3 regions of the Paenibacillus sp. NPDC058367 genome follow, and region 2 is predicted to be linked to each of the others. Evidence: riboswitches for the same ligand, from Rfam matches in the RefSeq annotation. Region 2 holds a riboswitch; each other region holds the start of a gene.
What was found. Region 2 has a riboswitch for cobalamin ahead of ACFWMP_RS24970 (anaerobic ribonucleoside triphosphate reductase). Riboswitches for the same ligand answer to the same signal wherever they lie in the genome.
Positions count from the first base shown of each region.

Region 1: another riboswitch for cobalamin. It lies ahead of metE (5-methyltetrahydropteroyltriglutamate--homocysteine S-methyltransferase); the one in region 2 lies ahead of ACFWMP_RS24970 (anaerobic ribonucleoside triphosphate reductase).
Region 3: another riboswitch for cobalamin. It lies ahead of ACFWMP_RS29645 (S-layer homology domain-containing protein); the one in region 2 lies ahead of ACFWMP_RS24970 (anaerobic ribonucleoside triphosphate reductase).

Region 1 is NZ_JBHXIZ010000003.1:426,078-434,481, forward strand. Features, by position in the region: gene msrA (peptide-methionine (S)-S-oxide reductase MsrA) at 1-122, shown strand, start outside; gene ACFWMP_RS18790 (DUF4349 domain-containing protein) at 243-1,373, opposite strand; gene ACFWMP_RS18795 (hypothetical protein) at 1,611-2,390, opposite strand; gene ACFWMP_RS18800 (DUF1540 domain-containing protein) at 2,760-2,912, shown strand; gene metE (5-methyltetrahydropteroyltriglutamate--homocysteine S-methyltransferase) at 3,051-5,351, opposite strand; cobalamin riboswitch at 5,506-5,711, opposite strand; gene ACFWMP_RS18810 (undecaprenyl-diphosphate phosphatase) at 5,970-6,830, opposite strand; gene ACFWMP_RS18815 (DedA family protein) at 6,880-7,503, opposite strand; gene ACFWMP_RS18820 (ABC transporter permease) at 7,521-8,404, opposite strand, start outside.
Region 2 is NZ_JBHXIZ010000005.1:378,592-386,995, forward strand. Features, by position in the region: gene ACFWMP_RS24960 (ribonucleoside-diphosphate reductase subunit alpha) at 1-659, opposite strand, end outside; gene nrdG (anaerobic ribonucleoside-triphosphate reductase activating protein) at 715-1,230, opposite strand; gene ACFWMP_RS24970 (anaerobic ribonucleoside triphosphate reductase) at 1,227-3,212, opposite strand; cobalamin riboswitch at 3,430-3,658, opposite strand; gene ACFWMP_RS24975 (MTH1187 family thiamine-binding protein) at 4,033-4,341, shown strand; tRNA gene ACFWMP_RS24980 (tRNA-Thr) at 4,437-4,508, shown strand; gene ACFWMP_RS24985 (N-acetylmuramoyl-L-alanine amidase) at 4,656-4,913, shown strand; gene ACFWMP_RS24990 (hypothetical protein) at 5,007-5,237, shown strand; gene ACFWMP_RS24995 (hypothetical protein) at 5,416-5,571, shown strand; gene ACFWMP_RS25000 (sporulation protein YjcZ) at 5,602-5,703, shown strand; gene ACFWMP_RS25005 (NAD(P)H-dependent oxidoreductase) at 6,179-6,721, shown strand; gene ACFWMP_RS25010 (winged helix-turn-helix transcriptional regulator) at 6,786-7,160, opposite strand; gene ACFWMP_RS25015 (YhjD family protein) at 7,604-7,996, opposite strand.
Region 3 is NZ_JBHXIZ010000009.1:156,896-165,299, reverse strand. Features, by position in the region: gene ACFWMP_RS29645 (S-layer homology domain-containing protein) at 1-2,485, opposite strand, end outside; cobalamin riboswitch at 2,651-2,851, opposite strand; gene ACFWMP_RS29640 (hypothetical protein) at 2,942-3,520, opposite strand; gene ACFWMP_RS29635 (cellulase family glycosylhydrolase) at 3,740-5,461, shown strand; gene ACFWMP_RS29630 (hypothetical protein) at 5,524-5,817, opposite strand; gene ACFWMP_RS29625 (hypothetical protein) at 5,842-6,399, opposite strand; gene ACFWMP_RS29620 (carbohydrate ABC transporter permease) at 6,571-7,395, opposite strand; gene ACFWMP_RS29615 (carbohydrate ABC transporter permease) at 7,415-8,314, opposite strand; gene ACFWMP_RS29610 (ABC transporter substrate-binding protein) at 8,387-8,404, opposite strand, start outside.

The DNA of each region.
Region 1 (8,404 bases), on a different contig from region 2:
ATGGTCCCGGAGAAAACGGTTTACGCTATTGCATAAATTCGGCGGCGCTACGATTTGTACCGAAAGAGGATTTGGAGAAGGAAGGATACGGGGAGTATCGCATACTCTTCCAGCCTGCCTAAACATCAATCCTCAGCACAAAAAAAAACGGTTGTCGTCCTTTTAGGATGACAACCGTTTTTTCTCTTAAAATATAAGAAAGTATAAGTTTCACGTTATACATTATTCTTATGCTTGTAGGGCTATTCTTTCTTTGAGTCCTCTGAGTCCTTATTAGCCTTCGAATTATCCTCTGAAATTTCCTCCTTAAACTCTGTTGCCGCAGGGATGGCTTGCTCTCTGTTCAGCTCCTTATTTCGCTGACGAATTCTCTCGGTCTGCTGCTCCCGACGCTCGCGAATATTTTTACGGGAAACTAATACAATAGCTAAAATAATGGCAGCCCCGATAAGTATCGGTAACGCTCCTGCAAGGATAACGACAATCCACTGAAACATAACAGATAACGCATTTAAGCTTCCTTTAAGAGCATCTGAAGCACGTTCCAGTAACGGCTCTTGCTCCTCCTTCTCCTTCACAGCAATGCTTTCATCCGTCTGATACACTCTCAATTCTACCGTAGAAAAGGATACATTCTGATTGATATAACGCATTCTACCTTTAATCTGCTCAATACTTTCTTGAATCGAACCAAGCTCGTTCGCGAAGGCGACCAGATCAGTGGATTTCGTCGCTTTTTTCATAAACTCTGTATATTGTGCTTCCATTAGCTGTTTTGCCTTCAAACGTGACTCCAGATCAACATACTCTTCTGAGACATCCTGACCTTGAATGCTGCGCTGTAGAGATTCGTGTTTTACTTGTTCTAATTTATTCAGAAAAGGTGAGAATCCGGAGGCAGGCACCTTAAGGATAAACGTCCCACCTTGCTCGTACTGCGACATATTTTCATTAAACTCAATAATATATCCATTGGCCATGGTTACTAAATTACGTATTTCAGTCTGTGCTTTTCCATAGTCTTCTACTTCCATGTTAAGATTCGCTTTATAGATCAGCTTCTTGTTCAAGCCCGCTACTACATCGCTACCAGTAAATCCTGCACTTGCTTGATCTGTATTTTCTGATGTGGAGCCCTTTACAGCCATATTCTCGCTGCCAGTTGCTTCTGCCTCAGGAGCTGCCGAAGTGCTTTGATCCGCTGTTGAGGCCATCGAGCTTTGCGATTGTACCTCTACTGCTGCGTCGTTACTCGTACTACCATTTTCTTTTGCCAAACTATCTGCCGCTGAATTTCTATCCGCTGAGCCACAACCCGCCAAGACTACCGTAAGAATTAATAAACATAAGTAATGCAGACCCCATTTGCGCATTCTCATTCCTCCAAAAATGTAATAGATACCGCTTGCACGGATCATAATATCGTTACGGAATGTCTTGTTCTAAGCAGATCTCTTCCGTCACTCTTTACTAAGACGTTCCAAAACTTGGAAGGTTGCACTGAAAAATGGAATTGTGTACAGTTTCTTATGAATTATGTTCTCTAAATAAAAAAAAGAGTCGCATTTCTGCAACTCTTTTAGTTCAAGCTGTTATTTTTCAAGCAAAAATCAACCTGGGTTAGAAGCGCTTTGTTTAATGGCATATACGCCATCTGGTAACGAACCGCTTAATAATCTCGCAATGTAAATATCAACATCATAACTAGTAGTGCCTACAAGAACTGAAGAACCCTGAACATTGGCATAGGTCTTCTCCGTAATCACACCAAATGAGTTATTCATAATCGGCGTGTATTCCATCCAAGCATAATTGTAAGGATTCACTGATGCAGTTGTCGTGTTACTGCCACCATAAGTATTAGACCATGATGAGCCACCAGTAATACCAGTACTTACAGCTGTTTGTTTTGCGGTTACACCAAAGCTTGTATTCGCGATATAGCCTTGAGATACTGAATAGCTAATGTTTAACAACGAATTTGCAGAAGCACTATTATATACAGGCTGAGAGATTCTTCTAGTCAAACCACTTCTAGTGACATATGAGACATAACCATTTTGCTGGTAGGAATATATCGTTGTTTGATAAGCATCTCTAGGTGCAATTACAGAAGCGTCATCAAAGGAAGAGTCCGTTATGAACAGGGGTATACTTGGTATCAGCCCCTCTTTAGCAGCTTCTAAAGCTTGACCTTGTGCAAGAATTTCATTGTACTCCTCTACTGAAATTTCTGACAATCCCGTAGCTGAGGCTTTGTAGACTTTTATGATTTCTGATTCACTTATTTGAGGAGCTTGGTCATTATGTACACCTTCTGCACCTGCATAAATAGGTAAGCACAAGATGAGCATTAAGGCAAAAGGGAATAGTAATAACTTTTTCAACATCTTCAACCTCCAATATTTCAGATTAGGAGCGGCCGTTCCCTATCGAAAATATTACCATATAATTCTTGTAATAATATAGATATTTAGAATTATTTTCTATTTTTAGGCATGTAAGTAATAAGTATCTTTTGTGCTTTTTTATAATTTTTTGTATAACTTTGTCACATTTCTGTTATCGAATAACCCATTTGCTTACAAGCACTTTATTTGGTACAATTACCACGTCTAAACACGTAAAAAAATACCAAAAAACCCTCTATTCATAATGAATGAGGGCAGAACACGGTTCTGTTCGGACAAGCTCCACCTTGTTGAACAGAGAAGTTTTTTAATAATGCTGTCTATTACTAAAAGGGGAGGTGTACCCTCATGGCAAAAGACGTAATTTGCGAAGTTAACTCCTGCACCCACTGGGCAGAAGAGAACAAATGCAGTGCTGATTCTATCTTTGTAGCTTTCCACAGCTCCCAAGAACCTACACGTGCAGAAGAAACAGATTGCAAGACTTTCGAAAGCAAATAAGGTGATGATTTGAAGGGACCCTCCACGGTTCCTTCTTTTCTTTTCTCATTCTATCAAGAATGAGAATTATTATCAAGTGGCTGAAATAAAAAGCCAGGGAGAAATTCCCCGGCTATGATTTATTGTATACCTCTTATGTTATTTGGAAGCACTAACTCCTGCATTTTCTCTTGCAATAGCGGCAGCCTTTACCATGTTACGAAGTGCATCTTCTGTCTCCTGCCAGCCACGTGTCTTAAGACCGCAATCCGGATTAATCCAGAACTGTTCAGGATCAAGCACCCGCAGCGCACGATCAATATTAGCTGTCATCTCTTCTACTGCAGGAACCCGTGGACTATGGATATCATATACACCAAGACCAATTCCTTTATCATACGCCTGCTCCTCAAAGCTAACGATCAGTTCCCCATGGCTACGTGAAGTCTCAATAGAGATAACATCTGCATCCATCGCTGAAATGGAGTCTATCATGTCATTAAATTCGCTATAGCACATGTGGGTATGAATTTGTGTCGTAGCCTTCACATGATTCGTCGCGATACGGAACGACTTCACCGCCCAATTCAAGTATGCCTCATGATCTTCAGCCTTCAAAGGAAGTCCTTCACGGATAGCCGGTTCATCTACTTGAATCATCTCTATGCCTGCATCCTCCAAAGCTTTAACTTCATGACGGAGCGCTAAGGCAATTTGATTCGCTACTGCTTCCCGACTAAGATCATCACGTACGAAAGACCAATTGAGATTTGTAACAGGACCAGTCAACATGCCTTTAACAGGAAGGGAAGTTAACGACTGAGCATAGACGCTTTCTTTTACAGTCATAGGCTGGATAAAAGCTATATCCGCATAAATAACTGGTGGCTTAACGCAGCGTGATCCGTAGGATTGAACCCAGCCATTGCTAGTAAATAAGTAACCATCCAACTTCTCACCGAAAAACTCCACCATATCGGTTCTTTCGAACTCACCATGCACGAGTACATCCAGACCCAGCTTTTCTTGGAAAGTGATTGCATCTGCAATCTGCTCACGAACGAACCCGTCGTAACGCTCTTGATTCCATACGCCTTTACGCCATTTCAACCTTGCCTGGCGCACTTCTACAGTCTGTGGAAAGCTTCCGATTGTTGTCGTTGGCAGAAGTGGCAGCTGCCACTTCTCCTGCTGCACCTTCAGGCGTTCAGCAAAAGGTAGGCTACGTTGGTCTGGTAAATCTGTAAGTCCGAGAACTTGCTCGGCCACATCCTTACGACCGCGTTCAGGAAGTGCACGGAAGGCAGTAAGGGCTTCACGACTGGCTGTCAACGCAGCAGCAGCTTCTGCTGTACCCTCTAAGGCTGCAGCAAGCAGGCCAAGCTCTCTAAGCTTCTCATCAGCAAAAGCTAAAGCAGCCTTAACGGTGGCCTTCAGCTTCACCTCACCCTGAACAGTAACCGGAACATGCAGCAAACTGCAAGAAGGCTGTAGAAGAAGACGGTCAAGCGGTACATGTACACTCAGCTTCTCGATTAGCTGCAGCTTAGCATCCAGATCCGAGCGCCAGATGTTGCGTCCGTCAATAATACCCGCTCCCAGCCACTTATCCTCAGGCCAGCCAAGACGTTCAATCGATGCCAGGTTCGCCCCGCCATCATGGACAAAATCAAGACCTAAACCTTGTACCGGAAGCTTGAACAGTGCCTCCAGCGGTTCAGCAGCTTCAAAGTAAGTCTGCAGAATAATATTTAATCCAGGCACGGATTCAGCAATTTCTGTGTAAATCGAGTTAAGTAAGGATAATTCTGATTCATTAATTCCTGTAACAATCGCTGGTTCATCAATTTGTACCCAGCTTACTCCTTCTTGCTTCAGTTCCTGCAACAGCTGAACGTAAACCGGAAGAAACCGAGCAGCAATCTTCGCAATATCCGCAGATGCAAATCCTTTTGACAACTTAAGGAATGTATAAAGGCCTAAAACCACAGGTTTACCCTCAATTCCCGCTTGGGACTTGGCAAAACGATAAGCAGCCAATGGTTTATTCTCGGTCAGACGCGGCGTTTGTGCACCGATCTCTGGAACGATGTAATGATAGTTCGTATTGAACCATTTAGTCATCTCGCAAGCGGTAGCCTCAGCATTTCCTCTAGCCATCGCAAAATAAAGATCAAGCCCAATATCGCCACCATCATACGCATAACGTGGAGGTACGATCCCGAACATTACAGCTGTATCTAGCACATGATCGTAGAACGTAAAATCATTTACCGGAATTAAATCAATTCCTGCCTCCTGCTGAGTCTTCAAATGCTGAAGCTGAATTCCTGTCATTTCAGTACGGAACGCTTCCTCATTTATTTTTCCCGCCCAGAAGGCTTCCAACGTTTTCTTCCACTCGCGGTTTTTTCCGATTCTTGGATAGCCAAGATTGCTTACTTTTACTTTGTTCGTCACTTTGCAGCTCCCCTTCTCCATCTTCTTATTTTGGACTCGATATCACTTGTATTCCTTTAAAAAAGAGCGCCCTTCCCTAAAAAAGTCAAAGGGAAAGACGCCCATAATATACCTATGGTTAACGTCTAACACCTTCCTATCCTCCGTAGGTGAAGCAGTGCTGTTGAAACAGGCAGGTCTCCTGGCTAGCGGTGTCAGCATCCTTAGCAGTCTTCCCAGCAGTAGTAAATTGCCAGTGACATATGTTGCTATGGACTCTTCCGTTACAGTGGCGGGACCGCATCGGCTTCAAACCGAATTTCCCTATTAAGCCTACCGAATTACTAATTTCCGGCAAGCACCTGTCTCCGATATTGTCAAGCTAAAACGCCTTCGGTGTCCTTATACGGACGGTAGGCGTTTATGCGAGAATTATAAGAAAGTATTTCGTGATACTTATACTTTCTTATCATCCATAAGCTAAAACGCCATCAGCATCTTTTTAAGGACGGTAAGCGTTTATGCGAGAATTATAAGGATAAAGTGAGTGTCTTAAATCTGATGTCATCATACGTGAAAGCCCCCGTCATCTGCAATAGATTACGGGGGCTTCTGTTATATCGATTCCTTATAACGGATTTAGAAAAACACGAAATATACTACTGCAGCAAGTACTATGCGATATATAGCAAATGGTAAAAGCTTAATCCGGTTGATCAATTTCAAGAAGAAACGCATCGATAATAGTGCAAATACAAAGGCACTGATAAAGCCTGCAATGAAGAACGGCAGGGCATCGATGGTGAAATATTGCCAGTTCTTCATCAGTGAGAGTAAACTGGCGCCTGCCATGATTGGAACAGCCATAATAAACGTGAAATCAGCAGCAGCGCGATGACTCATACCCAGAAGAACACCACCAGAAATCGTCGACCCGGAACGAGAAAATCCCGGCCACAAGGAGAAGCACTGGACCAGACCAACACCTAGCGCCTGCTTATATGTAATCTGATCGACACTCTCCGTTTGAATCTTCTTTGGTCCGAATAGATCTGCAATAATCATTAATACAGCACCGACTACTAGACCGATTAACACGGTGGATGTAGAGAATAAATGCTCGTCAATATAATCATTAAACAGAACCCCCAGCACACCTGCTGGCACTAAACCTACAAGCACCTGTGTAAGCTTCAGGTGGCCGCCTTTTTCAAGCTGTGGTTGTTGCTCGGTTACAGGATCCAACTGCTTGCGGCTGAAGCGCTTTAAGCCCAACAATTCAATGAACCTATTTCTAAAAATAACTACAACTGCTAATATTGACCCCAGCTGTATAACCACTTTGAACGTATTGGCCGTATATTGTCCAAATAACTCTGTCGATTTTAACCACATATCATCAACAATAATCATATGACCTGTGGAGGATACCGGAGCAAATTCAGTCAATCCTTCAACAATCCCCAAAATAATAGCTTTAATAATCGTTAATAGCTCCATTTGTTCTCCTCCTTTTAATCATAACTTTTAACTATAAGTCCTTCTCGGCTCAACCTTCGGTGTTCATTTTCCGGCTGCGCTTGCGGAAGAACAAATACCCAAGGATCACTACTCCACCTGCAAGAAGCACGTACACTACGTTGGAGTACATATCCATATACATGGCGATGTCTTCCCAGGACTCACCCAATGCCGCACCAATAAGCACCAGCAATAGATTCCATCCCAGCGTACCAATCGTTGTGAAGATCATAAACACTCCAAATTTCATGCCCGACATCCCTGCAGGGATCGAAATCAAACTACGCACTAGTGGAACCATCCGACAAAATAATACGGTCCAATAGCCATATTTGTCAAACCAAGCGTCAGCCTTGTGGATGTCCTTTTTGCTAATCCGGAGAAGGCCGCCCCAGCGTTCAACGATCTTTTCCAAGCGATTTACATCCAACAAACGACCGATATAATAGAGAATCACTGCACCCAGCAGTGAGCCAAGCGTAGCAGCAATAATTACACCAGGAATGGTCAAATTCGTTGTGGTTGTCATGAATCCGCCAAAAGGAAGGATCACTTCGGAAGGAATCGGTGGAAATATATTTTCAAAAGCGAGCATCAGGAAAATACCAAAGTAACCAAACTGCTCCATAAAATCTGTAATCCATGCTTGCATTTCGTAACCCCCATTATTCAGATCAAGTTCTTCTTCAAGTTGCGTAAATAACGGCTGCGAATAAAAAAGAAGTAAAGTCCCTGGACAGCCAAATATCCCAATAACACCGCCCCGGTCTCCACAGCAATAGATAAGTAAAACAACCGCTGAAGCGCAATAAAGGCAAACACACTATGCAAAATGGCTACCCCAACCGGAACAAAAAACAACAACGACAATTGTATCGTTACAATTCGGTTTAGCTCTTGATCTGTAAGTCCCATTTTGGACAATGTAGAATATTGATGGCGATCATGATCTAGATCTGTATACAGCCGGAAGTAAAGGAAGCTGCCTGCTGCAATGAAAAATACAGTACCCACCAGTAAAGAAGCGAATAGCATCGTGTTGTACAATGTTCTTTGTATTTCAAACAGCGTGCCGCTAACAACAATCGCGTATGGCGAGTTACTTTCATAGGACCGTTTCCCTTTATGAGCAAGATCCGCCGCTATACCTACTGTTCGCGGGAAATCATCCATGTAAAATCCTGTATACAAATCGGTCTGTACGGGATGAATAGCCTTGTAAAGCTCATCGCTAATCACAACACCACTGAAATCTCCCCCATCCCTTCCATCCAGCTCCGGCAATAGATATTCGGCAATCGGAACATGCTGGGTATAACCCATTTCTCGAATGGAAAGACCTTGCTTCAAGGTATATACCGGCTTTACTCTACCCGCTTGCAGACTCCTGTCTCGTTGCGAACCGATCATCACCAGTCCTTCATCTCTACTTAGAGGCTGCTCATCCGTCGTAAACCCTGCACGAAGCAGAGCAAGCTTATAATCACTGTAAGCAATCAAGGGAAGCCTTAACGTGCGATCTGGCCCGGTCTGAGATTCCACCTCTGCGTATT
Region 2 (8,404 bases):
TTGGACATTGTAGGGGTAGCAGCTGTCATGTAGATGTTGCTCATAGCCCAGTAAGCTTCTTTTACAAGCTCAAGACGTTTCTCAGCTGGTTCACGGTGCATCAGGTACATAGCAATAATCATATAACGTTCTTGTGGAAGCTCCATTACACGGCCGTCAAAATCATGCGCCAAATAACGGTCGGATAGCGTAAGCAGACCGATATAGTCAAACAAAAGATCGCGTGTATAATCGATACACCCACCTAGTTCGATAATTTGTTCTTTGGTGTAATGACTTAGAAGCTCTTCACGATAGATTCCTTTTTTTACGAGATCCGTAATTAGCGGGTACAGCTCACCGTAAGGCTCTTCTGGATAAGCTTTATAGCGGCGATGAACGGCTGCTTTTTTATAAAGGGTAGTCAGAAGGGCACGGGCAGCTGCAAACTTCCAAGTAGGCTCTTCTTTCGTTACAAGCTCTAGAGCACTCATGGTGAAGGCATTGCTAATTTCTTCTCCGCTTACGGAGTCACGACGCAGTTTGGAAATTACTCCCCGCAGCAATGTTTCTTTATTTAGTTGATCAAGACCTTCTAAGATACGGTCGGCGTATACGGAAAGGCGCTTCTCATCAAAAGCCAGTTGGCGATTATCTGGTTTTACTACGAATTGTGGCATGGTTATTTCATCCCTTCTTATTTTGGATTAATTTTGAATATCAAAAATTGATATATTATAGCGCAGTAGGCTGCCACAGAAAGACCTCCGAGCCGTTCGTACTGGCCGGAATGTCGATTATGCGTTGGTTAGAGCTTCCTCGGTAAGGAAGTGTAGTATCTTTCAATTCTTCTATAAAACGTCCATCTATTAATACCTGACACTGTGTAAGTAGATTCCACTCCGGCGAACCGGGAAGGGCGGTTAGTTCCTCATACGTATAACCACTGTAAATCCAGATGGGGAAGCCAGGGAGCACGGCGCGAAGCTCATGAATGAACCCAAGTACCTCTTCTGCCGAGAAAAAAGGATCGCCGCCTGCCAGTGTTAGACCATCCAGCAAAGGGTTAGCGGCGATTTCTGCAATGATTTCATGTTGACGTTCTAAGGTGAAGGCTTCTCCATATTTAAAGTTCCATGTCTCGGGATTAAAGCATCCCGGGCAACGATGACGGCAGCCGCTGATGAAGAGGACGGCCCGCATGCCCTCTCCCTCGTTAATCGACTCCGGATAGTATCCGCAAATATTCATAGATGCTTAACGCGATCCCGTACTTCGGCTTGTTTGGCGGCATTGAAGCGGGTCTGATAGTCGCCAGTTAAATAACCTGTAACTCTGCGCAAACGACGGATGTGCACGTCATTCTCATGTGCGTTGCAGGAAGGACAGTTTGTCCCAATTACGCCTTCGTATCCGCAGCTGGAGCAGCGGTCAATCGGATGGTTAATGCTGAAGTAGCTGACCTGTTGTTCTAGTGCATATTTAATGATTTTGATAAAAGCAGATGGATTGCTGCGGGCATTGCCATTTAATTCGACATAAGAAATAGCCCCGGCATTGCAGTATTCATGGAAAGGAGCTTCCAAGCTGATCTTCTGAGCAGCACCTAGATCGTAGTATACAGGGATGTGGAAAGAGTTCGTATAATACTCACGGTCAGTTACGCCCGGAATAGAACCCAGTACCTTGCGATCAATCTTGGTGAATTTGCCGGACAGGCCCTCTGCTGGTGTTGCGAACAAGGTAATGTTGAGATTAAGTTCCTCACTTTTAAGGTCGCAATACTCCCGCATGTGACGCACGATAGCCACAGCCTTGGCATGGACTTCCATATGCTCGCCATGGTGTTTGCCGTACATGGCTTTCATGCATTCCGCCATACCGATGAAGCCAAGCGACAGACTACCATGCTTCAGCAGTTCGCCTACAGAGTCTTCAGGAGCGAGATTTTCGCCGCCTTCCCAGACGCCTTCTCGCATCATGAAATCGGATGCTTTAGCTTTTTGCGCGCTTTGGATGTGGAACCGATGAAGAAGTCCTTCCAGCGCAATATCCATATAGTGGTTTAGATCCTCATAGAAGCCAGCTTCATCTGCGACGGTACGTCGGCCTGTTACTGTGCCGTGTGCCAGACCGAGCCGAACCAGATTCAGTGTATTAAAGGAAAGGTTGCCCTTCCCGGAGCAATGATTACGCCCAAAACGGTCACCGAGCACTCGGGTGCGGCAGCCCATTGTAGCAAATTCCGTATCAGGATCACTTGGATCATAATACTGCAAGTTGAGCGGAGCGTCCAGATTAGCGAAGTTCGGATATAGTCTGCGTGCAGAACATTCCGCCGCTTTTAGGAACAATTCATAGTTAGGATCACCTTGCTGTTGATTGACTCCTTGCTTGCATTTGAAGATTTGAATCGGGAACACAGGTGTTTCTCCGCTGCCAAGTCCGTTCATCGTTGCTGTTAGCAGGGAGCTGATCACAAGCTGACCTTCTGGTGAAGTACAAGTACCATAATTGATGCTGGTAAACGGAATTTGCCCACCGGATCGGCTGGACATGGTGTTGAGATTATGTACCATACTTTCAGCCGCTTGCAGGGTTTCGATTTCGGTTTCCTTTAGTGCAAAACGAAACGCTTTTGGATATAACTCCGCCAGATCGATCCGGCTCATTGTAATCTCGCCCAAAGAATCATTAGCTTGTCCCTCATCAAAATAATCCAGACCCTTGCGGAACAGCTTAGCGAAGGATTTGGTTACATAAGGTGCCAGATCATAGTCGAGTTTATTGGCGGATACGCCGCCATATTGAGCATTTTGCTGGGATTGAAAAATAATTGCTACCAGTGACATAGCTGTCATTATGGAGTTCGGAGGACGAACACTGCCGTTGCCGGTGTTGAAGCCTTCGCGGAGAAGCTTATCGAACGGGATAAAAATGCAGTTAGTCGTTCCGATTGCGTATTGATCCAGATCATGCACATAGACGACATTGTCATCAATGGCTTGCACTAGCTGCGGCGGCATCGTAAAGTTGCGGGCGTACCATTTTGAATATTCACTGCCGAACTTGCTCATTTTACCGGAGAAACTCTCTCCGTTCAAATTGGCATTCTCGCGCAGCAAGTCCAAATCCCGGCTGTCGATAATATCGCGTCCTAAATCAATGAGCTCTTCTAAAAGAACTTCTCGTGCATTTGTTGTACCGTTAAATTGTCTCTCCAACAACGTCATTGTATAGCTCTCCTCTCAGTCTATCGTCCTATCATTAAGAAGTGGGGCCGCATAAGCGGCCGTATATTCATTGTGATCTCATAAAAAAAGCATCCTCTAGCGAGGATGGCAGAAAATGCCCGATGCGTTATGTAAATATCCACACAGATATTTGCAGTGGTCTCTAAGAAGATGACCGCATGCGGACACCGTTCCTGTTCCTCGCAGGCACTCATAGTTGGTGTCGTCGAAACAGGCAGGTCTCCTGGCTTCCGTAGGACCTCTCAGCGCCTTCCCAAGGGGGCTCTTACCCCTCAGTGGCTTCTGCCAGGAGATCTGCCCGTCTTAAAAAAGCTTGTAAGGGGCATCCGGTTACAGTGGCGGGACCGCAGCGGATTTTCACCGTACTTCCCTATTAAGCTCTAATTCCGATAAAGGATCAAAGCGCCTGTCTCCACTATATTTTGTTGTCGTTAGATAAAAATAACCCAAGATGTTGTGTTTGTAAATAGTTTTTTAGAAAACCCGCGTGGGGAGCGGGTTCTTCAAAAGTACTCCACAAATGATCCACAGGCTGTCCATAAGTAATCCACAATTGATCCACAGGCATATGAAAAATGATTCATAAATTGTCCGAAAAGATGCCACAAAGAGTCCATAAATGTAGTGCAGATGACCCTAGAATTCATGTTAGAAAAAATACTTGTGGCGAAAGTCATATTTCGGAGAATTTTGGGGAAAGAAGAAGGGGCATAATAAAGCTGAGATCATTTGTGGGAGAGCGGTGGAGTTGTTACAATAGAAGGAGACACATACTTTAAAATTCCGAGGAGGTATTCCCATGCCTATTGCTGAAGTAACCGTTATTCCGATTGGAACAGGTAGTACGAGCCTTAGCAGCTATGTTGCGGATATGCAGCGAGTGCTGAAGACGGTAGAAGGGATTACTTATGAGCTTACATCCATGGGTACAATCATCGAAGGGCCTCTTCAGCGTATTTTTGCTGCAGTCGAAGCGCTGCACGAGTCTCCTTTTGCCGCAGGTGCAGAGCGTGTCTCTACCTCACTTAAAATAGACGACCGCCGCGATAAACCCTCCACTAGCCGTGGAAAGCTGGAGTCTGTGGAGCGTAAACTACAGGTGGAATAGCAGTTCGGGAGAGTAGGGAAATAGGGAGAAATAGGCTTGCGTTTCTGGCTGAAAGTTGTATAATATTTTTTGTTTGACAGAAAAATCAGCCTTAAGCTGGTGTAGCTCAGGGGTAGAGCAACGCACTCGTAATGCGTAGGCCGGGGGTTCAATTCCCTTCACCAGCATCCCAAAAAACCATATTTGGCGCGGATTCTTGAAGTTTGGGGAGTCGCGCTTTTTTGTTTCTTCTACCATTCTTCTACCGAAAGAGTGTCTTTTCCGCTTGTAATGGAGTCCCCAACGACCGGGGCCAAAAGGCAAAAAACCACGTGGTGCGTGAGAGCAACATGCCTGCAGTACTCACGGAGAATTTATTTTTGGATGTGGCAACCGACGCTGCCAAACTCAAAAAAGATGTGGTTATCCAAGCAATCATTGATAGCCATGTGATCGGGATTGCAAAGTACCTAGGGCTGAAAAAGAAGGAAACAGCGAATCAGGGCAACAATGACAATACAGTGGTAGTACTCGTAAACGGCAAGAAAGAGCAAGTAAGACAGTTAACCTTACAAAGTGAACTGGAAAGTTAATTTGTCGAGCCGGAAGTTTTGGGCGCTGCTGGCCGTTACCGGCGTAACCTCTCATCATAAAATAAAGTAATACGAGCGAGGGGGAGTTTCCTGATGGATGCTTATTGCAGCTGCTTGCGCTACATGAATAGAAGAGTGCGGATTCTGACTAAAGATGGTAGACAGCACGTAGGCGTAATTACAAATGTGGACAGAAATAATGTTTACTTAAGAACGGAACATAACGGATCTGTGCACACTTCAGCTTTTTTTGGTAATCCTTTTGCTACAAATGACATCTTAACCTTGAGTTTGTTCACTCTGCTGGCTATAGCCCTTATTTAAAAAATCATAAAACCGGGAAAAACCGCCCACTGGCTTCGGCTGGTGGGTATTTTTTTGTTTTTTACGAAATGTCGGATCCCGCAACAGGCCTACTATTTTCGTTTCTTTTTTACCCAAGCACCGATACAAATCCCGCATATCTTAGTTTTGTATCCAATTAAAAAGGAGGAATTGACAAATGGGCGAAGTACGTGGAGAACGTTGTTGCGGCGTTGGTGAACGTGAACGTGAACGTGAACCTGAACGTTTTGTTGGTGGAGCCTTTACATCCACAGGGGCAATCTTAGTGCTCTTTATCCTGCTGGTCATCATTACAAAAGCTTGTATATTTTAAATTGTATTCAATTACAAAGGAGGAGTTAAAATGGGCGAATTCGCAGGAGGATATGGTGGCTTTACTTCTACCGCCGCAATTCTGGTTCTGTTTATCTTGTTGGTAATCATCTCTAAGACTTTGTTTATTTAAGTTTCAAACCTCCCAATATAGCTGCACCTTATTAAATCCGCCAGTACTCATGCTGGTGGATTTTTTTCATACATAATCAAAGACGCACCCTGTCAACCTTAAGTGGTAGGCAAGTATCCCAAATGGATTATGTTGAAATTATGCGGAAGTATCGTACCCTGCCAGTAATGGTGGGGTATTTCTTTGCGTTCAGGCAAATTTTTTTTATCAGTGATATAGAGTTCATACACATAACGTTACATCCGTCTAACCTTTACTCAAGTAAAATGGCGGAATGACCCAGTCTCTCTTGTGTGATATTTGGGTGTACACCGAAGACGAGATTCGCCCCGAAGACTATACATCAATCACGTGCAGGCAGGTTGCAGTGCTTACCTTTAGGTAAGTACGTGAACTAAAAGTGCATACTTACGCGATGTCATGGTGGGAGGTATACTCAAGTCCTAAATCTGATTCAAACATGGAGGATACACCAATGAAAACACTTATTGTCGTCACGCACCCAAACATCGAAACATCCGTCGTTAATAAACGCTGGATCGAAGAACTCCGTAAATATCCAGACAAATATACGGTGCACGAGCTGTACAAAGCCTATCCCGATGAAAAAATCAACGTGGAAAAGGAACAACAGCTGATTGAAGCGCATGATAAGCTCGTCTTACAATTCCCTGTCTACTGGTTTAGTAGTCCACCTCTGCTTAAAAAGTGGCTGGACGAAGTATTTACTTACGGATGGGCATATGGCTCGAAGAGTGATAAATTAAGAAATCGAAAAATCGCATTAGCTGTAACTGCCGGAGGAAGTGCAAAAGACTTTAGTGAAGAAGGTAAACTCGGCTACGGGCTTGACCGTATTTTATCTCCCTTTGACACGACTTTTTTGTATTGCAACGCTGATTATCGTTCCTTCTATGCCATTTATGGCACGGAATCTGAGACGGTAGGAAGTACGGATTACTTAAATAAATTGGATATCAGTTCGCAAGGCTATGTTGAATTTATCGAAAATATGTAATTAGATTTGAAGCAAAAAGCAGCATTTTCATTAATGGAAATGCTGCTTTTGTCATAAGTTGTCGTTAAATCGTAAAAGGTATGGTTATCTCTTGCGCGGCTGGAACGAAGTTTTTCTCTCCCCAAGTGCACATCATATCCAGCACCGGAATAAGCGATTGGCCCTTCTCGGTCAAGGAATACTCAACTTTAGGGGGAATCTGGGGGAATTCCTCGCGCCTGACGAGACAGTCGGCTTCCAGTTCTTTCAACATAACGCTTAATGTCTTAAAAGGTATTGTACCGATACCCCGTTGCAGTTCATTGAACCGCACGATCTTGTTTTCAGAGAGATAGTAGAGAATAGTCATTTTATATTTACCGCTAATAATAGACAAGGTGTAGCCAAAGCTAGTGTCCTTCTGTTGAATGCCAGGCGGTATACAGATTTCATCACTCATGGGCTATTACCCTCCTTCAGAAAATATTCAACGAAAAGGCAAACGCCTGTTGTCGCTCCGTACTCAGGTCCCGACTTTATTATGTTTTACAACCTGCTATCAAGTCATCCTGTGAGAACGAATTCACTATATCATTTTGAAACAATTTGTTCAAAGCACTCGTGGCTAACTATCAATCGGTCGATTTTCTCTGTCGGCGAAGCGGGCCTCTTTGGTTGGAAATCAAAAGTGCCAAGCGGATAGCCTAAGCGACGAATTGAAGTTTTTAATGTAATTTTCATGTGAGCATCATCTTATTTTCAGGTTCAAGGTATATATTGAAGACACCAAACACCCCCCAGTGTTTTGTGGTATAAATCTCTCAGGTCTTGCCAACTCCCATGGTAAGGCCTATTTTTTTGTTCGCTAATTAAATGAGGGAGGGGGGCAGCTTCTTCGCTACTTCACTTAATCTGATACTGCTCTTCATAGCTCTTAAAAGATGAAATATCCAGACCGAGATATCTGCGCATATGAATGGCAGCTTGGGCAGCGACGATGTCGTTTAACAACAGCATTCGTTCATGGTATCCACGACATATAAATTTGGCTTCTATCCCCGTGTTAAGTCTGTTCTGCTCATAAACCTTGATTCCCCGTTTTCTCATCTCTGAACGAACATCTCTTAGATCTGTTGTAGCAACTGCTGCGGCTGTTTCAAGAACCTCCAGATAGGGGGTAGGTGTTCGTAAATGTGCAGATAGAATGGCGGAGTCCCGTTCGAAAGCTGATAAAATCATCGGAAGCAATAAATAAGATTTGACCAGCATGTTGTCCCTGCTTTCAGCTCTATTCATGAATCTCATCACCTCTAATGGGAACGTATATTCGTATTCTACCCCGATATTCCAAAAATAATCAATGGTATTTCTAAACAGATAGTCCAATGTGATTGAATTCACAACTAAATTAGAAAGAATAAAATATATTAAAATTGTAATAATAAAAAATAATGCTTCAGACTTATATAAAGGGAGAATTAGGATGAAAGAGGAAGGAAGTCTCCACCGTGGAATGGTATTTGGTTTGATTCTAAGTATTCCATTATGGATATCGATATTAGGTTGGATAAAGTTACTTTAAAATTGAAGGAAAACCTTTGTGTGAAGCGCCTTTAGGCGCTTTTTTTGTGCTTGCTTACGCGTATGAATATCAAAAGGAATTGATTGACAATTGTAGGAATGGAGCGCTAAACTATTATTAGT
Region 3 (8,404 bases), on a different contig from region 2:
TGTTATTAGGTAAACTAACACTAACCTTCGATTGTTGACTTTTAGGAATAACTACCGTTATTTCCTTGTTGCTATCTCCTGTGCTGATCGGAACGATATAATCATGAGCATCATCATTGATTACAACTTCCGGCTTATCACCAGAAGGTAACGGAAATTCTTTCGGACCCTCTGGTTGTACAGGTGGTTGTTCAATTACCACATCATTCATATCAAAGAGACGGTTACTGTGATTAATCAGACGATCATAGGACACAAGTGCATACGTACCTTGGTCCGTAGCCATCCCATCTACTCTTCCGGTGAGAATATGCTTAAATCCACCATCCGGATCAGCAAAGGTAAGCAGTGCATCAATCAGTGAATTTCCCTTTTTAACAAACCTTAAGTCACTGTGCGGATCTATGCCTACGCCAGTTAAAGCAACAATGACCTGCGCGATGCTCTCACTGCTTGTGCTTCCCCAGCTTGTAAATCCACCTTGATCATTCTGTGTGCTTGATAACCATGCAATCGCGCGATCCACAGCAGCTTTTACATTAGGATCCTTTGCATAGTAAGGCGCAAGTGCTTGCATCGTCATTCCAGTGATATCGGTATCGGCTTTAGTACCAAATAACGCCCATCCACCAGTTGGTGCTTCTTTTTCTAAAATATACTGAACTAGTTTTTCTCTTGTGGTTTGATCTGTAACGCCTTCTACTACAGGAATATCATAGTTATGACTATCTAAGGCAATCAGCGCAAATATGGGACCATTAAGCCCTTGCTTCTGAACATATTGAAAATCTGCAAGTGCATTTCTTAGATCATACCCTGCAACATTCGTGATATCTTTTCCGATCGAGGTAAGTCCTAGAATCGCTCTGGAATGCTCTGTGCTTTTAGAAGGGTCGAGTTTTCCATCCTTCATTAGCTTAGCTACTTCAGCAGCTACATTATTATAATAAAGATTGTAATAGCCACTTGGAACCTCGAAGTTGGCCCGTGCTAGAGAAAGAATCGACCATTCCCCGCTACCTGTTCCAAAAGACGGATTTTTTACAGTGTTTAGGATATAGGCAAGGTTTTTATTTAATTGTTGTTTGGCTACAACAGTAGTAGGTTGTTCAAATGGAACATCATTCATGTCATAGAGACGGTTGCTATTATTGATCAGACGATCATAGGATACGAGCGCATATGTACCTTGATCCGTAGCCATAGCGTCTACTTTACCGGTGAGAATATGCTTGAAGCCACCATCCGGCCCAGAGAAGCTAAGTAAAGCATCTATAAGTGAATTTCCTTCTTTAATAAACCTAGGGTCACTGTGCGGATCTACGCCTACGCCAGTTAAGGCAACAACAACCTGTGCAATGCTCTCACTGCTTGTGCTTCCCCAGCTTGTAAATCCGCCTTGAGCATTTTGTACACTCGATAACCATGCAATCGCCCGATCCACGGCAGCTTTTACATTAGGATCCTTTGCGTAATAAGGCGCAAGTGCTTGCATCGCCATCCCGGTCATATCGACGTCGGCTTTGGTTACACCTAAAGCCCAGCCCCCGGCATCTGCTGCACCTTTTTTAACTTCTCTATCTAAGATGTACTGAACCAGGTTTTCTCTTGTGCTTTGATATATAACTCCCTTCTCATCAGGATCAGGGAATAATACTGGAATCTCATAGTTATGACTATCTAGTGCAATCAGAGCAAATATGGGACCGTTGTTCCCTTGCTTCTGAATATATTGATAATCAGCGAGTGCATTTCTTAGATCATGACCTGCAACATTCGTGATATCTTTTCCGATAGAGGTAAGTCCTAGAATGGCTCTGGAATTCTCTGTGCTTTTACTAGCGTCGAGTTTTCCATCCTTAATTATCGTTGCTATTCGCGTAGCTACATTGTTGTAATAGAGATTGTAATAACCGTTAGGTACTTTGTAGTTCGCACGTGCTAGAGAAAGAATCGACCATTCTCCGCTACCTGTTCCAAATGAAGGATTCTTTACGGTGTTAACGATGTAGGCCAAGCTTTTATCTAACTGTTCTTTAGCAGTGATTTTATAAGTAACCTGATAGGTTACATTATCTGCTTTGTTTCCTGCGCCATCTATAGCTGTTACTGCGATTACGTTACTACCTGGGTTTAGAGATGCTTTGTACTCATCATTAGTAGCTGACAGAACGACTTGGTTCAGCTTTACTACTGGAATAATGTCTTTATAGACATTGTCTGTAACCACTACTTTGAAGCTTACATCTTTACTGGATACTTCCTGTTTATCTTGTATACCTTCTATTGAAATCGTAGGCTTCTCTGTATCTGGCTCTTGTACTAGCGCATTAATCTGCTCTACTAGAGCTTGATCAACCTCTGTTGTTACAACTGCACTATCGGCAATTGCTTCATTCGCATGAGCCGGGATTACACTTGTAGAGAACGTCGTGATAAATACTGCTACAATAAGTAACCAAGCTAAAAACTTATTTTTCTTCATGTTTCCATAACCCTTCCCTTCTCTTCCTATGTTAAAAAACAGAATAAACTTTCATAGCACTACAAAAAAACCACTCAACATAACGTCAAGAGGTTTAAGATAGTGAACCGCAACAATAGCAGGCATATACTATATCAAACACCTCTCTATCGCTCGTAGAGTTTAACGGTGTATTAGAAACAGGCAGATATTCTGGCTCAAGTATCATCACCCTTGCTACCTTCCCAGTTTCCCAGTGGCACCTTGCAAGGACTCCTCTTTCACAGCGGCGGGACCGCGCGGGATTCACACCCGCTTTCCATTTAACCAATCTATGATTGTAATTCCGAAACATTCATAATTGGCACCTATTGCTAATATTAATTTTTCATGCTTCATCATATCTAATATAGTTGCTTTTGTCATGCAATATTTGTTTTTTGTATAACGAGTAGTTAGCGATAATCCTATTGAATATCAAATCATTCTAACCACAATATATTCTTTTTCTCTCAGCTCAAAACCATCCTCCAGTGACAAAAAGGCCAAATCAAAGATTCGATCATACTTTTTATTACGTGGTAGTCCTTCTTCCTCAGCCCAGCATGTATAGAGCTCGAACTCGGCACCAGATACCCCATAATCTGTCATAAGCCTAAATAGCTCCCGACAACACTTGAGTGAGGCGTTATACGATCCCGGTAGAGTATCTTTTAGCTTAGGGGATACAGAGAAACCGCCCCAATTCGGTGAAATCCGGTACACATACGGACTCCGAAAATGCTTGCGAATCTCATCGTTCCAATACCCAAGTTCCTCTATAAAAATACCCGCTGCATCTTCTTCCGAGTCGTATACAAGACAGTCCTCATCTCTTAAATGAGACAGATCTGCGATGTCATCCAAAGGAATTATGCCTTGCAGGCGCAGAGCCTCTCTTTGTTTCTTATACTCCGGGGAATTTTTCACTTCATAATATGTCATTACTGACGGTACACTGCCTCTTTCTCCTAACGGAAGCTCTGTAGCCGAGCCTATGTAATGAAATCTGCTCACTGGATTGCCCTCCATAACTTTGGAATCACTGCAAATCACTAATTCATATATGAATTTACCACAAATTAGTAAGGTACTCGTTGAAATTATTCTATGTTAGGGTATTTGGTAAGCGTTTACAACGAATTCATGGAGGTGTACGTGTTCATCTAAGCACCAAAGTACCAAGGAAGGTCAGGTTTAAGCATCCTCAAAAATGATCTTACAAAGGAGAATTCAATGACTACTCGAATCCAGAAATCATTCTTATCATTGACCCTTGTCACCGCTCTTCTGCTCTCTTTGTTCTCATCCATTGCCGCCGCTGCCACTAAGGACGAGCAACAAGCTAAGGCAGCACCAAAGAGTAAGATCCAATCCTATGTAGACGATATGCAGCCCGGATGGAACCTTGGCAATACTCTAGATGCTACAGGTGAGGATGAAACCTCCTGGGGCAATCCGCGTGTGACCCAAGAACTGATTAAGAAAATCGCCGCACAAGGCTACAAAAGTATCCGTATTCCTATCACTTGGGATTCACACATAGGCGAAGCACCGAACTACACTATTGAAAAAGCTTACCTCGACCGTGTCGAAGAAGTTGTAGGCTGGGCGCTGGACGCCAAGTTATATGTAATGATTAACGTCCATCACGACTCCTGGTTATGGGTAAGTCATATGGAAGAGAAGCATGAGGAAACGCTGGCGCGTTATAATGCAGCATGGACTCAAATTGCGGACCGCTTCAAGGATAAATCCGATAAGCTGATGTTCGAAAGTATTAATGAACCTCGTTTCACAGATGGCGGAAGTAAGGATGAAGCGAAGATGGAACAGATGCTTGCAGAGCTCAACAATTCCTTCCATCAGATCGTTCGAAACTCAGGTGGAAAGAATGATGTCCGTCCGCTAGTGCTACCTTCATTAGAGACTTCTCCTACCCAACCTAGAATGGATCAGCTCTACAAGACGATTACAGCTCTTAACGATCCGAACATAATTGCGACCGTTCACTACTATGGCTTCTGGCCGTTCAGTGTGAATATCGCTGGTTACACCACGTTTGAAAAAGATACACAAAACGATATCATCCAAACTTTTGATAGCGTTTACAACACATTCGTAGCTAAAGGAATCCCTGTTATCGTTGGTGAGTTTGGACTGCTAGGATTCGATAAAGATACAGGTGTGATTGAACAAGGCGAGAAGCTGAAATTCTTCGAGTACCTTACCTATTATTTAAAAGAAAAGAAAATGACCTCCATGCTCTGGGATAATGGGCAGCATTTCAACCGCAAAACGTATAAGTGGTCCGATTCTGAGCTGCAGGGTGTATTAATGTCTGGTCTGAAGGAACGTTCCTCCAGCACTGAAAGCGATCTGGTCTATCTAAAAAAAGGTGCAGCGATCAAAGACACCAAGGTGAAGCTGAACCTAAACGGCAATAAGCTAACCACGATTAGTGCAAATGGGAAGTATCTAACAAAGGGAAAAGATTACACCTTGAATGGCGAGGAGCTCACACTCAAAGCCAGCCAACTCAAAAAACTCACAGCTTCCCAAAAATACGGTGAAAATGCCGTGTTAACGCTGAAATTCAACAAAGGTGTTGCGTGGAGACTAAAGATCATCGTGAATGACACTGCCAAATTAAGTGATGCCAAAGGTACGACTGAATCGTTTGCGATTCCAACTACCTTTAATGGTAACCAGCTTGCCACGATGGAGGCTGTCTATACCGCTGGTGGCAATGCAGGCCCGCAAGACTGGACACCATTCAAGGAGTTCGGCAATACGTTCTCACCCTCTTATAACACGAAAGAAATCAAGCTGCTTCCAGCCTTCTTTAAAGATGTTAAAGATGGAGAGGTCATCTTGAAATTCCACTTCTGGAATGGTGATATCCTTACGTACAAGATCACGAAGAGTGGAACAAACGTTGTAGGAAAATCTTCTTAACTTTCGCTGTATAACATAAAAAGAAGTGTCCCTTCACGGGGACACTCCTTTTTTTAACTACATCATACATATACTTCTTCATACGTCATCAACATCAAGCGATAGACCAGATATACTCCAAGATAAGCTCCCGTTAAAAGGAACATTGGATTCAAAAAAATCGCATGGATCGAGGTCATAAATACCGTGTTATCTCTTAATATTTCATATATAGCTAGGGCAGAAATATTACCTAAAATAAGCGTAGACAACACAGAAGCTACATTAAAAACAATACGCCACTTTATCCATTTCCGTTGTATCATTAGCATGGCGACGGGAACCACTATACTGCCAAATACGATTAGAAATTTCATTTAGCCAGCCACCTCAGTATCTCTTTAATCCTCCAGTTCAACACTTTCGATTTGCCCCTCGGCATTCACTGTCCACTCGATATCAACACCTGGCATCATTCCAAGCATGTCCTCATCTTCGATCACTACATGATCGGGAATGGTTATGCTTTGCTCTCCCCCACCTTCGACTCTAACGGTAACCTGTTTACCGTTAGACGTAGTAATCTTCCCATCATATTCAATCTGCTGCAAAACAATCTTTTGAGTCGCATCCGTTATGGTAACCCGCTTGCCGCCGTCTGTCAGCAGCTCAATCTTTTTATGATAGCCATCCTTTAAAGCAACTTCCTTAATCACCCTCTTAACACTAACACCCGCCGGAAGTCCCTCTGTATTTGTACCGGACGAGGTATTGGGTTGTTCAGTGGCACTGTTCGTAGCTGCAGGTGCAGTGGCTTCTGTTGTAGGCGTTGGAGTTACTTGTGTGGTTTCATTGGCAGCTTTAGAGCAGCCACTTAATAGGACGGTGCAGGCACAGATCAAACAAAGAATTGAAGTTCGAATCTGACGTTGTGAATTTCCTTTATTCTGTGTCATCATTTACCTCCGCATTTAAATTTCTTCCAGTTCTATTTAGTGAACATAGTTTTACCTCTTCCCTTCCTTTTATACCCCAACTTCCCCATATAAGATCGATAGAATGGTAACAATTCATGAACATATCAAAAAACCGCCCTGATTTAAGATCAGTGGCGGTCCTTGTAAATTAAATTATTTGCTGCCGGTAAACGTAATTCCCTTTATAAAGAAGCGGTTGAAGAATGCATAAATAAGTAGTGCGGGTAGGGTAAACACCATTGATGCAGCCATAATATAATTCCAGTGGCTAATATACTGGCCCTTAAAAGTATTGAGACCAAGTGTAAGTGTGAACATCGACTTGTCTGACATGAACATCAGTGGCTTCAGAAATTCATTCCATGCACCCATGAATACAAAGATCGTCTGAGCCGCCAATGCGGGGATAGCTAGTGGCAGAGCAATGCGGAAAAATGTGCCGAATTTATTTAGACCATCCATCTCGGCAGCCTCCTCCAGCTCTTTCGGAAAGCTCAGGAAGAATTGCCGCATCATAAAGATGAACGTCGCATTTACCATCATCGGCAGCGTCAGTGCGGCATAAGTATTCAACAAATCAAGCTGTTTCATGATCAGATATGCAGGCACGATAGTCAATTGGCCGGGAATCATCTGTACGGCCAAGATAAGAAAAAACACAACCTTGCTGCCTGTAAAATCAATACGTGCAAGCGCATAACCCGCCATAGAGTTGAACAAGGTATTGCATAGCGTTGAAACTACAGCGATGAGTGCACTGTTGAACATCCATCTGAGGAACAGCGGCTCCTTCACGAAGATGTCGTAATAGTTCTGGAAAGTGAACTGTTTTGGAATAAAGTTGATACTCCCTGACACAATCTCGCTTAACGGTTTAAACGATGAGGATAGTGCCCATAGGAAAGGTATGACCGTCACGCACCCATATGCGAATAACAGGAAATACAGAACCACCTTAACCCCTTTGGAATAGTTAATTACCACCTGATTCGTCCTCCTAGTTCAGCTTCTCTTCGGAGAATAGCTTCCGCTGGATCAGCGTTACGATCATAATGACCGCAGCCAGCATGACAGCGAGCGCAGAAGCGTAACCGAAGTCGAGATTTTTAAACGCATACTGATAGATAAGCAGAGCCACCGTTAAGGTAGAGTTATTCGGGCCGCCGGAGCCTGCCGAAAAAATATACGATTGATCGAATAGCTGAAAGGTACCAATGACTCCCATGACTACCGTGAAGAAGGTCGCTGGCTTAATCATCGGAAGCGTAATAGAAATAAAACGTCTAAATCCTCCTGCCCCATCCAGCATGGCCGACTCGTACAATGCATCAGGGATATCTTGCAGTGCAGCTAAGAAGACTACCATAAAAAACGGAGCAGTAGACCATATATTCATAAGCATGATCGCCTTAAGAGCGACCGCCGGATCTCCAAGCCAGTTGTAACCATGCAAACCTACGAACTCAAGCACACGGTTCAGCAGACCGTTTGAATTGTAAATCCACATAAAAATAAGTGACAATACCGCCGAGGAAGTAACCGTCGGCATAAAAAAGACGATTCGGAAGAAATTTTTAAATCTAAGCTTAGCATTCAAAATAACGGCTAATAAAATAGCAAATGCAGTCTGCAAAGGTACAACGAACAGCGCAAAGGATGCCGTGTTTTTCAGTGCAATCCAAGCTCTCTCGTCACCGGCCATACGTGTAAAGTTATTGAATCCAACCCACTTGTAACTGACATCACCAAGTAAATTTACCTTATGTCCTGATAAATAGAGCGAATAAAAAACTGGCAGGAACAAAAAAGTGCCCAGTACAAGAATAGTAGGAAGCAGGAACAGATAGGCCGTCACATTATTTCTTAGCTTCTTTCTAAATGTTGAGACTTGAGTCATGCTTCACTTTTCCTTTCGTATCAGAATGAAAGAAGGAAGGGGTGGTCCGAAGACCCTCCCCCTTCAATCCGTTTATTTTGCTGCTTCAAT